3 regions of the Priestia sp. USM5 genome follow, and region 1 is predicted to be linked to each of the others. Evidence: predicted binding sites of a transcription regulator. Region 1 holds the regulator's gene; each other region holds the start of a gene.
The links. Region 1 encodes Rex, which represses fermentation and respiration genes when NADH is low (regulators of the CRP and FNR family bind a similar motif). Its sites were predicted from a motif close to TTGTGAAATATTTCACAA; they were not measured.
Positions count from the first base shown of each region.

Region 2: the regulator Rex is predicted to act here: its motif matches at 1,565-1,582, upstream of ACWATA_RS19145 (YvcA-related protein).
Region 3: the regulator Rex is predicted to act here: its motif matches at 2,129-2,146, upstream of ACWATA_RS24440 (cytochrome ubiquinol oxidase subunit I).

Region 1 is NZ_JBSGKN010000001.1:4,418,051-4,422,340, forward strand. It holds gene ACWATA_RS23130 (CPBP family intramembrane glutamic endopeptidase) at 270-998, shown strand; gene ACWATA_RS23135 (YdiK family protein) at 995-1,222, shown strand; gene tatC (twin-arginine translocase subunit TatC) at 1,249-2,004, opposite strand; gene tatA (twin-arginine translocase TatA/TatE family subunit) at 2,020-2,205, opposite strand; gene ACWATA_RS23150 (redox-sensing transcriptional repressor Rex) at 2,259-2,897, opposite strand; gene ACWATA_RS23155 (ABC-F family ATP-binding cassette domain-containing protein) at 3,356-4,290, shown strand, end outside.
Region 2 is NZ_JBSGKN010000001.1:3,616,747-3,621,036, reverse strand. It holds gene ACWATA_RS19155 (DUF6792 domain-containing protein) at 1-1,164, shown strand, start outside; gene ACWATA_RS19150 (hypothetical protein) at 1,165-1,521, shown strand; gene ACWATA_RS19145 (YvcA-related protein) at 1,628-2,314, shown strand; gene ACWATA_RS19140 (YvcA-related protein) at 2,481-3,167, shown strand; gene ACWATA_RS19135 (YvcA-related protein) at 3,259-3,957, shown strand; gene ACWATA_RS19130 (YvcA-related protein) at 3,954-4,290, shown strand, end outside.
Region 3 is NZ_JBSGKN010000002.1:9,294-13,583, forward strand. It holds gene ACWATA_RS24425 (LacI family DNA-binding transcriptional regulator) at 1-582, shown strand, start outside; gene ACWATA_RS24430 (threonine/serine exporter family protein) at 727-1,488, shown strand; gene ACWATA_RS24435 (threonine/serine exporter family protein) at 1,503-1,958, shown strand; gene ACWATA_RS24440 (cytochrome ubiquinol oxidase subunit I) at 2,259-3,665, shown strand; gene cydB (cytochrome d ubiquinol oxidase subunit II) at 3,652-4,290, shown strand, end outside.

The DNA of each region.
Region 1 (4,290 bases):
CATTTTTATTAGCACTCAACCTCAACGAGTGCTAACACAATTATTATATTAAAACAAAGTGGGTTTTTTTTGCAAGTATTAAACAAAAAAAATTTAAAATTTACGACAACTACATATAATAGTCTTAGATTTCGACGATTTTGAGAAATAAAGCATTCTTTTCTCTGTTCAATAATATGTATGTTACAATACGAGCAAGAAGAAATTACTAACTTTACAGTACTTCTTCGACATATATACATAAAAACCTTTTAAAGGAGTATAGAAGATTGGAAAAACGTTATTGGTATGTTATCCTCACTTACATCCTTATGCAGTTTTCAGGAGTTGTTGGTATACCGCTGTTAAAATTAACAGGAATATTTGATGACTATCCAGTTCGAACAGCGAATGTCATGCTTTTGACTTATTGGACTATCATTAGCTTTATCCTTGGTTTACTTATTGTCTTACTGCTGCTGCGCCGTGACATGTCCATGCGTATAGAACATGCTGGAAAAACGATTGCTGTTGTCTGGTCAGTCCTTGGGGTGTTTCTCGCTATGGCTGGTCAAGCTGTAGCAGGTATGATTGAGCACGCTCTTGGCATTACCCAAGTATCTGAAAACACACAAAATATTGTTAATCTTGTTAAAGCAACGCCGTTCCTTATTGTCGTTACGTCTGTTATTGGACCAATACTAGAAGAGATTATTTTCCGAAAGATTATTTTTGGTTCTCTTCACAAACGATACAATTTCTTTATCTCTGCATTTATTAGTTCCCTTATTTTCGCTGCGGTACACTGGGATTTTAAACATTTACTTGTGTATACAGCTATGGGATTTGTATTTGCATTCCTTTATGCAAGGACGAGACTAATTGTTGTACCTATTATTGCTCATGTTTTGATGAATACAATCGTTATTTTATCTCAAACTATTTTTGCAGATAAAATTATAGAAATGCAAAAACAAGCAGAACAAATGCAGTTCATTTTTGGAGGCATGTTTTTATGAAGAATATCCCTTTAACACGAGGGTTTATTTATATTATTATGGGGATTTTATTCACCTACTTGGCAATTCAAAATGCCCAGGAAACCGTCTGGAATTTCCCCACAATCTTATTTGCACTCGTAGCCGCATTCGATTTCAGGTTTGCGGTTCGCATCTTTATCTTGCACTACAAAATTAAAAAATTGCAGCAGCAATATAAAAATCAAGATGATTCATCCAAATAAAAAAACCACTGTTTCAGTGGTTTTTTTTACATACTAACATCTTCTCTTTCTTGCTCTGCCCTTGCCTTTAACACTTTGCGATACGAAATGCGGGAAATAATGATGCTGATTTCATACAAAATTAAGAGCGGCACTGTCACCATCATGTGCGAGAGCAATTCCGGTGGTGTAATAAGTGCGGCAATAACTAGCAGTACGAAATAGGCATATTTTCGAATTTGAGATAAAAACATAGGCGTTATAATTCCTAAACGCGTCAAAAACATAACGACGACAGGAAGCTGAAACAACAGGCCAAAAGGCAGTGTGAGCTGCATTAAAAAAGAAAAGTATTCATTAATGCCAATCACTTGGTTTACATTCAGCTCATCAGAAACGCGCGTCATAAAATCAACGACAAATGGAAACAACACAAAATAAGAAAAAGAGACACCGCCGATAAAGAGAAAAATGGAAACAGGAATATATCCAAGCGTTACCTTACGCTCTTTTTCATATAAACCAGGACTAATAAATGCCCAAAGTTGATACAGTGCAACAGGAGCTGCAAGTACACAGCCGATAATAACAGCAAATTGCATATAAATCTTAACTGGATCTGTTAACCGAAATGCATTCATCGTTAAATTCTTTGCCTCATCAGCATGCTGTAAATAGACAATAACCTTATCCGCTATAAAAAAGCCGCCAATTGTGGCAATCACAAAGAAAAATAAAACAATTAAAATGCGTTTTCGCAGCTCTCCTATATGATCATATATTGACATTTCTTGTTCGGTCATACTATGATCACCCTTTTACTCTTTGTCATCTACTTGACGCTGTTTATCTTTTTCACGATCTTCTGATGCACCGCTAGCGGCATGCTTAAACTCTCTAAGCGTTTGGCCCACTGATCTTCCTAGCTCCGGTAACCGTTTCGGTCCAAAAATAAGCAGTGCTACAATCGCAATAATAATCCAACTGCCTGCTCCAATCCCCATATTCCCACTCTCCTTATTAATTTAGACTTAAGGAAATCGTAACACAGTCCACCTTATTCAACAGGATAATTTTTCAAAAAATAGACAAGCGACTGTAATTCTACAGCAAGATCAATATGATGCAGTCGAATCTCATCCGGTACGTTTAAGCGTGCAGGAGTGAAGTTTAGAATCCCTTTAATTCCGCAATTCACTAAACGATCGGTAATTTGCTGAGCAACAGTTGCAGGAACGGTTAAAATCGCTACTGAGATGTCATCACTCATATAATCTTCCAATTGGTCAAGGTGATAAACCGGCACGTCGCCTACTTTCGTACCGACTTTATCTTCTATCACATCAAAAGCGCACTCAATTTTGGTGTTATTATTTTTAATAAAATTATAATTTAAAAAGGCCGTTCCTAGATTCCCTACGCCAATCAGTGCTACTTTCGTTACTTCATCTTGGTCTAACGTTTTACGGAAAAATGTAAGTAAATAATTCACATTGTAGCCGTATCCCTTTTTTCCTAATGCTCCAAAGTAAGAAAAGTCCCGACGAATAGTAGCAGAATCCACTTTCACTGCCTCACTTAACTCCGCTGACGACACACGCTGTTTACCAGAAGCATGCAAGTTTTTCAAAAAACGATAATAAAGCGGCAATCGTTTAGCCGTTGCTTGTGGTATTTTTAATTGTTCAGTGTTCACGTTGTACCCCCTCAGTTCATGTATGTCATTACTAACATTTTCAAGTCATATTGCATTACCTTTCACAAAGCATCAACCGCTTTGAGGTAGCGCTTCCAATTCTCTCTCTTTTCTCTTGTTTTATATATACTCCGCTTCACACCCCGAAGGCTTTTGTCTATCCAGCACTACTTAAAGTCGGTAGCTAGAACGAAGTAATTAGCCCTTCAAAGGATTCGTTTGTTAGTCATGACGGGTTTTCTACATCCATCATATATAAGTTCAGAGATGCACTTATCTCTTATTTTAACATAGTATCCTGTATAAAATGTGCAGGTAAAATCATTTTATTTCATGAATCAAAACATTCGCTTCATCATTTGTCCTTGTCCCTCTACAAATTACAAACGCTTGTAGGAAGAACTTGTAGTTGAAAATATGTTAAAATACACTATGGATATACTACTAGAGGTGAAAAAATGATTATTCTACAATTGAACGGTATTACAAAATACTATGGGGCAGAACCCATTTTATCGAATATAAAGTTAGAAGTACAATCAAAAGACCGCATTGCCCTAGTGGGACGAAACGGTGCTGGTAAATCAACTTTATTAAAAATTATTGCTGAGCAGCTTTCTTATGACAGCGGAGAGATTATCAAACCTAAAGGTGTTTCCATTGATTATATGGGACAAGATACAGTTCTTGAATCAACACTCTCCATATGGGAAGAAATGATGACTGTCTTTGCTCCGTTAAAGAAGATGGAAAAAGAATTACGTACGCTTGAAACGAAGATGGGCGATCCAGATATTTTTAATGATTCAGTTCAATACGAAAAACTAACCAAAGAGTACGATCAGCTTCAAGTAACGTTCAAAGATTTAGGCGGCTATCAATATGAAGCGGATACACGATCTATTCTTCACGGTTTCCGTTTTTCAAACTTTGACTACAGCACCCCTATTTCCTCCTTAAGCGGTGGACAAAAAACGCGCCTGGCTCTTGCAAAACTGCTTTTAACAAAGCCTGATTTGCTTATTCTGGATGAGCCTACCAACCACTTAGATATTGAAACTTTAGCATGGCTGGAACAGTTTCTGCAAGGGTATGAAGGAGCTATTTTAATCGTTTCACATGATCGTTACTTCCTTGATAAAGTCGTAAATCAAGTGTATGAAGTCGTACAAAAAACAACGGTGAAGTACACGGGCAACTACTCTAAATACCTTGTACAAAAAGCAGAGCGATATGAAAAAGAGTTGCGTCAGTACGAAAAGCAGCAAGATGAAGTCGCAAAGCTGAATGATTTTATTCAGCGAAACATCGCCCGCGCATCGACTACAAAACGTGCGCAAAGCAGACGTAAACAGCTCGATCGAATGGAGTTAATAAATCGACCTAACGAAGG
Region 2 (4,290 bases), 800 kb from region 1:
ATGACAAAAAGTTTTAAAGATATAAGGGCATTGAATGATGCACCAGTTAATTTAAAACAATTAGAAGCTTTAGATAAAGAATTTGAATTGTATGTGTTTCACCAGACTGGGAAAAAAGATGGAATATCTTCAAAGAAATTAACAGAACTAGCCAACACCTACTACGAAAAACAAAAAGCTACCATCAGCCATACCTGGGTAAAAGGTGAACCTATGCATGCTCAATCTTTTCCAAACAGCTGGTATGCAGGTAACAAAGTGACGATGCTTGGAGATTTAGATACAGAAGAAATGATTAACATTGGGAAATATCCTTTTCAGAAAGAAGCAAAATGGAACCCAGTGTATATGATAGACCAATTCCGTTATAACCTTGGAGTAAAGACAACATTAGGCGGTTTAGGGTTTGTTAATGATCATGTGAAACAAGAAACGTTGCTTAACTTGCCAGAAACACGTGATCAATACCTTGAGAGTGTAAAAAGATATCCTTTTCTTCATTTTGGAGAGATTAAAGCAGGTATAGGAGTAGGAGCAGTAGTAATGGTAAATACATTTACTAGCCCTGGAGCAACATTTCAGCTTGTTAAAGGAATATCTCAAAGTAAACAAGCAAAACTCCACGGAATTAATTATGTTGTCAAATACACAGAAGCTAATGCTATGAAGACGTATTATCAGGTTTTTGATTCAGGATCTCAGGAAGAAATCTTACTAGATTATGAACAAATGAAGAAGTTTGTTTATTACTGTGCTAATGCCATTAAAGATAAAGAAGCAAACTTAAATGCACTAAAGCAGTATTTACATAGTGAAATTAACGAAGTCTTCGAAGCTAAGAAGAAAAAGTTAAAAATGAAGATATCCAGAGAAGAAGCTTCTCCCCAGTCATTTATGGAAAAGGCAGATAAAGACGGCGCTACTCTCGCTTGGTTTGGACAAAAGCGTGTGGCTGAAAAAGTGACGTTTGACAAAACGTTTGACCCGCTAGACGATAGTGTATTTACCCCTGTTGAAGAAATTATTTCTTCTATTCAAGAGGAAGTTACATACTATCAAAAGTTTCTTGAAGCGTTCTTCCAAAATTTCGAGAAGATGATGGAAGCTGACGAATCGGTAGCTTCAGATATTAAAAGCATGAAAGAAGTAGTAGGGGGGATTTAATTGTTTGATTTTACACACACAGGAACAACGAGCGGTAAATACATGTTTGAATTTGATGGTGACGACTTCAAAGACGAGCAGGCAAAAAGGATTAAAGAGTTAATCAAAAAGGATCAAGAAGTAAATGAAAAGCTTTGGCATGCTAAAAGCTATTTAGAAAACCAAACGGGTGAGTTTGCGGATGCGGTTAAAAGTAAATTAGAAGCAGCAGAGCGGGGATATACGCTACGAGCTCAGCAGTATGATACTGGAGCATTTCAGCATATTATGAGTTTTATGCATTCTATTAAAGATATGCATAAGAGAGAGTACGAAATTCGATATAAAGAATCAATGGATGAAAGTGAATTAACATAAGGGATACTGCTATTCCTCAGACAGTGGTCTGAGGGATTTTTATATGTTGAACAATTTACATTAAGTCCTATTTATTTCAAAAGAGTAATAGAGGGAGTGTAGGACAATGAAAAAACGTACGAAGACCCTTTCCGCAATCATTACAGGAGTTGCTATTTTAATAGGAGGAATATGGCTGATAAACGAAAGCCGCTACCCAAACGTCCCTGCTTTTGATGATCACTTTACGCGTGAATTCTTAAACAAAGATAAAAAAGTGGATGATGGGTTTTATGAGTTTGAGTCCAAGACAGGGCAGTATACGATGTGGTTTCCGGAGGAGTATCAGTTGTTACATGAAAATGAACAACAATATGTTAAAAGTGACGATTTTTACGAAAGGTGGAAAGCTTCATCAGTCAAGAAGCATAAAAAAGGAGATCAACTAAATTATTTACAAGTCGAACTATCAGAGAGTAATCCTGATGATGAATCTATTTATGTAGAGAGTCTATTTAAAGGTGAGTTTGGCGCAAATAATCCTGAAAAGTGGGAAACAGCTAATACCCGTATATATTTTGATGCAGCTTATCTTTATTTTAAAGGAACAGAACAACATGTCATCCATGACAAGAATAAACATGCTCCAAACACATATATAGGATACGTAGCAGATAAGTATTCTAATAAGGTAATTGAATTATGGTTTGATGACAGTTTAAATCATCAAACTAATAAGGGGCTTGAGAAAAGAGAGTGGTTTGTAGAAATATTAAATAGTATTCGTTTTAATCAAGAAAATAGCTCAACTTGAATACAAAGGCTTATTTGGTAAAGAAAAAGAAGTCAGAGAGATTTGTGAGTCTCAATAACTTTTAAAAAAGGTATGTCGAAGGAATAAGAACAGATATAACAATTCTAAACTATTCAATATATACAAAGTGAAGTTTGTTCTAAACAATAAAAAAGGATGGGCGACTATGAAGAATCGCATGAAGACTGTTATTGGAGTAATTGTAGGAGTCGCTATTTTAGTAGGAACAATATGGCTGATAAACGAAACACGCTACCCCAACGTGCCAGCTTTTGATGATCACTTCACCCGTAAGTTCTTGAACAAAGATAAAAAAGTAGATGATGGTTTTTATGAGTTTAAGTCCAAGACTGGCCAGTATACGATGTGGTTTCCTAAAGGCTATCAGCTTATAAAGGAGAACGGAGAAGATTACGTAATAAACGGTAATTCTTATGAAAGGTGGATAGCGAAAGAGGTGAATAACAAAGCTGGAAATGCTGGGGGAAGTTATATGGAAATGACATTTTCAAACGCAAGAAAGGCTGAAAATGAATCCTTTACTGTAGACAATATGTTTAAAGAACAGCTAAATGTTACTAAGCCTAATACGTTTGAAACTTCTAGTACAAGAATCTACTATGATTCAGCTTATACATATTTTAAAGGAACACAAGAAGTAATTATGCATCCTAATAAAGAACATGCTCCAAATACATATATAGCATATGTAGCGGATAAACATTCTAATAATGCAATTGAACTGTGGTTTGATAAAAGTGAAAAAAGCAGAAAGAATGATGAAGTAGAAGAGAAAAAATGGTTCCTAACAATATTAAAAAATATTAAGTTCCGTGAGGGAAATGAAGCTTAATAAAGCTCATGTTGAACGATAATTTAAGAAATAAATCAATTTAGCTTAAATACCAAAACCTATCTAGTAAAAATAAAGAGGATGTGCAGATATGAAAAAAAGGATGAAGACCATTATTGCAGTCCTTGCAGGAACGGTTATTTTAACAGCAGGAATATGGCTGATAAACGAAAGCCGCTATCCCAATGTCCCTGCTTTTAATGATCACTTCACGCGTAAGTTCTTGAACAAAGATAAAAAAGTGGATGATGGTCTTTATGAGTTTAAGTCAAAAACTGGGCAGTATGCGATGTGGTTTCCAGAGGAGTATCAATTAATACATGAAAATGATGAAGATTATGTCGTGAGTGGAAAAATGTACGAAAGATGGGTAGCAGCTTATACCAAAGAGCATAAAAAGGAACATCAAATTAATTCTATCAGTTTAAAGTTTTCAGAAGGAAGAGATCCAGAAGATGAATCTTTTAGCGTAGAAAGTCTTATGAAAAATCGTTTTAATGTAAGTGAACCAAAGGTAATAGAAACTTCTAATACTAGAATTTACTATCAATCTGCTTACATTTATTTTAAAGGACCCGAGAAGCATGTGATAAATGACAGTAAAGAACATGTCCCAAATACATACGTAGCCTATGTGGCTGATAAGCAATCGACAAAGGTCATTCAATTATCAATGGATCAGGTTGGAGATTTTATAGAAGATAGTAGCTTGGAAAAGAATACGTGGGTTTTAAATATGTTAAAGAGTATCCATTTTAAAGCAGAAAATAATGGAGATGCCAGAAGATGAAAAAGCATACTAAAACTATTATTGCAGTCATTATAGGAATAACTATTTTAATAGGCGGGGTATGGATGATAAACGAAAGCCGCTATCCAAATGTCCCAGCTTTTAATGATCACTTCACCCGTAAGTTCTTGAACAAAGATAAAAAAGTGGACAATGGGTTTTATGAGTTTAAGTCGAAGACAGGTCAGTATACGATGTGGTTTCCAGAAGAGTATCAAGTTTTACATAAAAAGAGAGAGGATTATGCTATCAATAATGATTCTTACGAGAGCTGGTGGGCTGTCTACAATGAAGAAGTTGAAGGTAAAACACAAGCGAATTATATAAAAATTG
Region 3 (4,290 bases), on a different contig from region 1:
CAATATCAAACGCCTTACGTTTCTCTTACAGGAGACGGCTCTTCTGCACTTTGGCCAATTGTACATGTAGATGATGCGGAGGGAATGCAATTAGCTGTTGCTCACTTAACGGACCTTGGCCATAAGAATATCGGGTTCGTTGGAAAAGCTGTAAGCGGAGTCGAGCACCGTCTGTCTCTGTTTTATCAGTATGTACCGTCAGCAAACGCAAAGTTTGTGAAAGAAGATATGAATAACTCAGATGAACTATATCAGTTTATAAATGAGCTAGCTCATCATCCAGAGCCCCCAACTGCGCTTATTTGTGCTACGGATTACATTGCTCTGAAAGTGATACACTGTGCGTGGCAAAACGGACTTCACGTTCCAGCGGATTTGTCTGTTATAGGGTTTGATGATATTACAGAAGCTAGTGAAGCGCAGCCTCCGCTAACAACCATCCGTCAACCGATAGAAAAAATGGCTGAAAAAGCAGTAAACCTCTTACTTCAGCAAATTCAGGATCAGCAAGAAATAGATCAGGTACAGTATAAAATGGCACCTGTATTAGTAGAGCGTGAGACCACAAAACGTATGAATTGATAAGGAATGTATATACTATTCCTGAAAGTGTGAGACAAAAAGTCCACACTTTTTTGCATTAACCATTGCGTCCACTTCCCTCTTTCTTATACACTGTATGCTGTAGGGGAAAAAACCAAGCTTTAATATGTTTGGAGCGATTTGATGACACAGCAAAAATTAGATAAATATGAAATTATGGACGTTAGCTTACTAGCAGGTAAAATTATGTTAGAAAGCGGAGCAGAAACGTATCGAGTAGAAGACACAATGATGCGGATTGCAGCGTCTTACGGTATAAAAAAATCCCACAGCTATGTGACGCCAACAGGGATTATGTTTTCACTTGAAACGAAAGAACCGACGAAAACGAAGTTAATTCGTATTTCCGAACGAACGACCGATTTAAAAAAAGTAACTATGGTAAATAGCGTCTCAAGAACCATCAGTCAAGGAAACATCTCCTTGGAGGAAGCGTATGAAATGCTACAAGAAATTGAAGCAACGAACGTAGCTTTTCCACTATGGGTTCAACTTGCAGCTGCATCCATTTCTAGCGGATGCTTTTTAATCATGTTTCAAGGTTTATGGACGGACTTTATTCCAGCGATGTTTTCAGGAGGTCTCGGATTTTTAACCGTGGTGTATTTCCACCGTCTTATTCCGATTCGCTTTTTTGCTGAGTTTACCGCTTCGTTAGTTATTGGACTTTTATCAGCTCTTTTAGTCGCTTCAGGACTAGGAACGCAAATTGATAAAATTATTATTGGATCCGTTATGCCTCTCGTTCCTGGGTTATCGATTACCAATGCAGTGCGAGATTTAATGGCGGGACATTTACTGTCTGGATTATCAAAAGGAGCAGAAGCGTTTCTGACGGCATTTGCTATTGGTGCAGGTATTGCCATTGTATTTACGCTTCTATAGAAGGGAGGCATCATATGCATATCGTAGAGCAGATAATTACAAGTTTTATTGCTTCAGCAGCGTTTGGGATCATTTTTAATGTTCCACGTGAATCATTATTAAAAAGTGGCTTTGTCGGAATGATTGGCTGGCTCATTTACTATTTGCTAACGTTCTATGGTGTAGATGAAATTCCAAGCACTGTAGCATCGGCCTTTTTTATTGCTATTATTAGTCAAATTTACGCAAAAATTTATCGTACGCCGATCATTATTTTCACCGTAGCAGGTATTATTCCGCTCGTTCCAGGGGGAACAGCATACGATGCCATGCGTAACTTTGTAGAAAATAATTATAATGAAGCGATTAGTCTTGCAGCAAAAGCCTTTATGATTTCAGGTTCAATTGCCATTGGTATTGTATTTTCTGAAGTCATTAACCAAATCATTCGTCAATCTAAATTAAATGCGAAAGCAAAATATCGACCGTAGAGAAGCAAGCTCAAATCAGAGCGTGCTTTTTTTATGAAAAAATAAAGAGATCCTTCCCTTTTTTGTCACAAGAAAGTCACGTTTTAGTCTAAAAACGTTCAAAAAATGTACGTGCACAGCTAAAAAAATAGACTATACTATGTAAATAGAAAGAGAGACATTACATATGTTTGTGAAATGTTGAGCATATTTCTCGAATTGTTATGCTCAATGTTTCACAATATAAGTAAAAGATGCTCAGAAATGAGCAAAGTATCTATGGAAATGATGAATGTTCTTATATATGAAAGGAGAAAGAAGATGGATACAGTCATACTATCACGTATTCAATTTGCATCAACGACGCTGTTTCATTTTATCTTTGTACCGCTGTCTATCGGCCTTGTCTTTTTAGTAGCGATCATGGAAACGATGTACGTAGTAAAAAAAGATGAACAGTATAAAAAGATGGCAAAGTTTTGGGGGCACTTATTCCTGATTAACTTTGCTGTCGGAGTCGTAACAGGTATTTTACAAGAATTTCAGTTTGGCATGAACTGGTCAGAGTACTCAAGATTTGTAGGAGATGTATTCGGTGCGCCGCTCGCTATTGAAGCACTGCTCGCGTTTTTTATGGAGTCCACTTTCCTTGGACTGTGGATTTTCGGGTGGGATCGTTTGCCTAAATGGCTGCACTGTCTATGTATTTGGCTTGTTAGTCTAGGTACTATCTTTTCAGCGTTCTTTATTTTAACGGCTAATTCTTTTATGCAGCATCCGGTCGGAATGGAGCTAAATAATGGCCGTTTAGAAATGAATGACTTCTTTAAATTGTTAACGAACGGTCAGCTGTGGGTCGAATTCCCTCATACAATTTTAGGTTCGTTTGCAACAGGCGCCTTTTTTATCACGGGTGTCAGCGCTGTTATGCTCTTGAAGAAAAAACATGTGGCTTTTGCTAAAAAATCATTTCAAGTTGCTATCCTTGTAGGGCTAGTTTCAGGTGTAGGAATTGCACTATCTGGGCATGAACAGGCCGGATATTTAGTTAAAACACAGCCGATGAAAATGGCCGCAAGTGAAGGATTATGGGAAAACAGCGGAAGTCCAGGTGCTTGGACAGTAACAGCAAATATTCACCCTGATGAAAAGAAAAATACGAGTGAAATCAAAATACCTTACTTATTAAGCTTCTTATCATACGGTAAGTTTTCAGGCTCCGTTCCTGGAATGAATGAGCTGCAGCAGCAGTATACGGCGAAATATGGAGAAGGAAATTATATTCCACCCGTTCGAACAACGTTTTGGAGTTTCCGCATTATGGCTGGTCTAGGTGGCGTATTATGTGCATTAGGCATTTGGGGTACGTACTTGCTTTCTCGTAAAAAACTTCAAGAAAGCAAACTATTTTTACGTATTATGACGATTGCCATCGCCTTTCCGTTCCTTGGAAGCTCAGCAGGTTGGATTATGACAGAGATTGGCCGTCAGCCTTGGGTTGTATTTGGCTATATGAAAACCGAAGATGCCGTGTCTCCTGGTGTAACAGCAGGTGAATTGCTATTTTCTATTATCTCGTTTTCGTTCTTTTACTTAATTTTAGCTGTGATTATGGTGTTCTTGTTCGTTAAAGAAATTAAAAAAGGTCCAGATCACGATCACGAAGCACATACAAAAGTAACATCAACTGATCCGTTTACAAAGGAGGGATACAATGTTTTCTCTTAATGAATTCTGGTATTTGCTAGTATCCATTCTGTTTGTTGGTTTTATCTTTTTAGAAGGCTTTGATTTTGGGATTGGAATGGTGTCTCGCTTTTTAGGAAGAAACGACTTAGAGCGACGAGCTTTTATTAATACAATCGGTCCTTTTTGGGATGCAAATGAAGTTTGGTTAATTTCAGCAATCGGTGCTATGTTTGCCGCTTTTCCAAACTGGTATGCAACGCTATTAAGCGGGTCATATGTTCTTTTTGTTCTTCTGTTGCTTTCGCTTATCGGACGCGGTGTAGCATTTGAATTTCGAGGAAAAGTTGAAAAACAAGCGTGGAAAAATGCGTGGGATTGGGTTATCTTCTTTGGAAGTCTTTTTCCACCGCTCATTTTCGGCATCTTATTTTCAGCACTAATGAAAGGATTGCCTGTTGAGCGCAACATGCAAATGAATGCCGGCTTTTCGGATATTGTGAATCTATATACCATAACGGGCGGCGTGACGCTAACGATGCTTTGCTTATGGCACGGACTTATTTTTGCGACGATCCGTACGATGGATGACATTAGAGATCGTTCACGAAAAGTTGCCATGAAGCTTTTGCCTGTTAATGCCTTGCTGCTTCTTATTTTTTCAGGC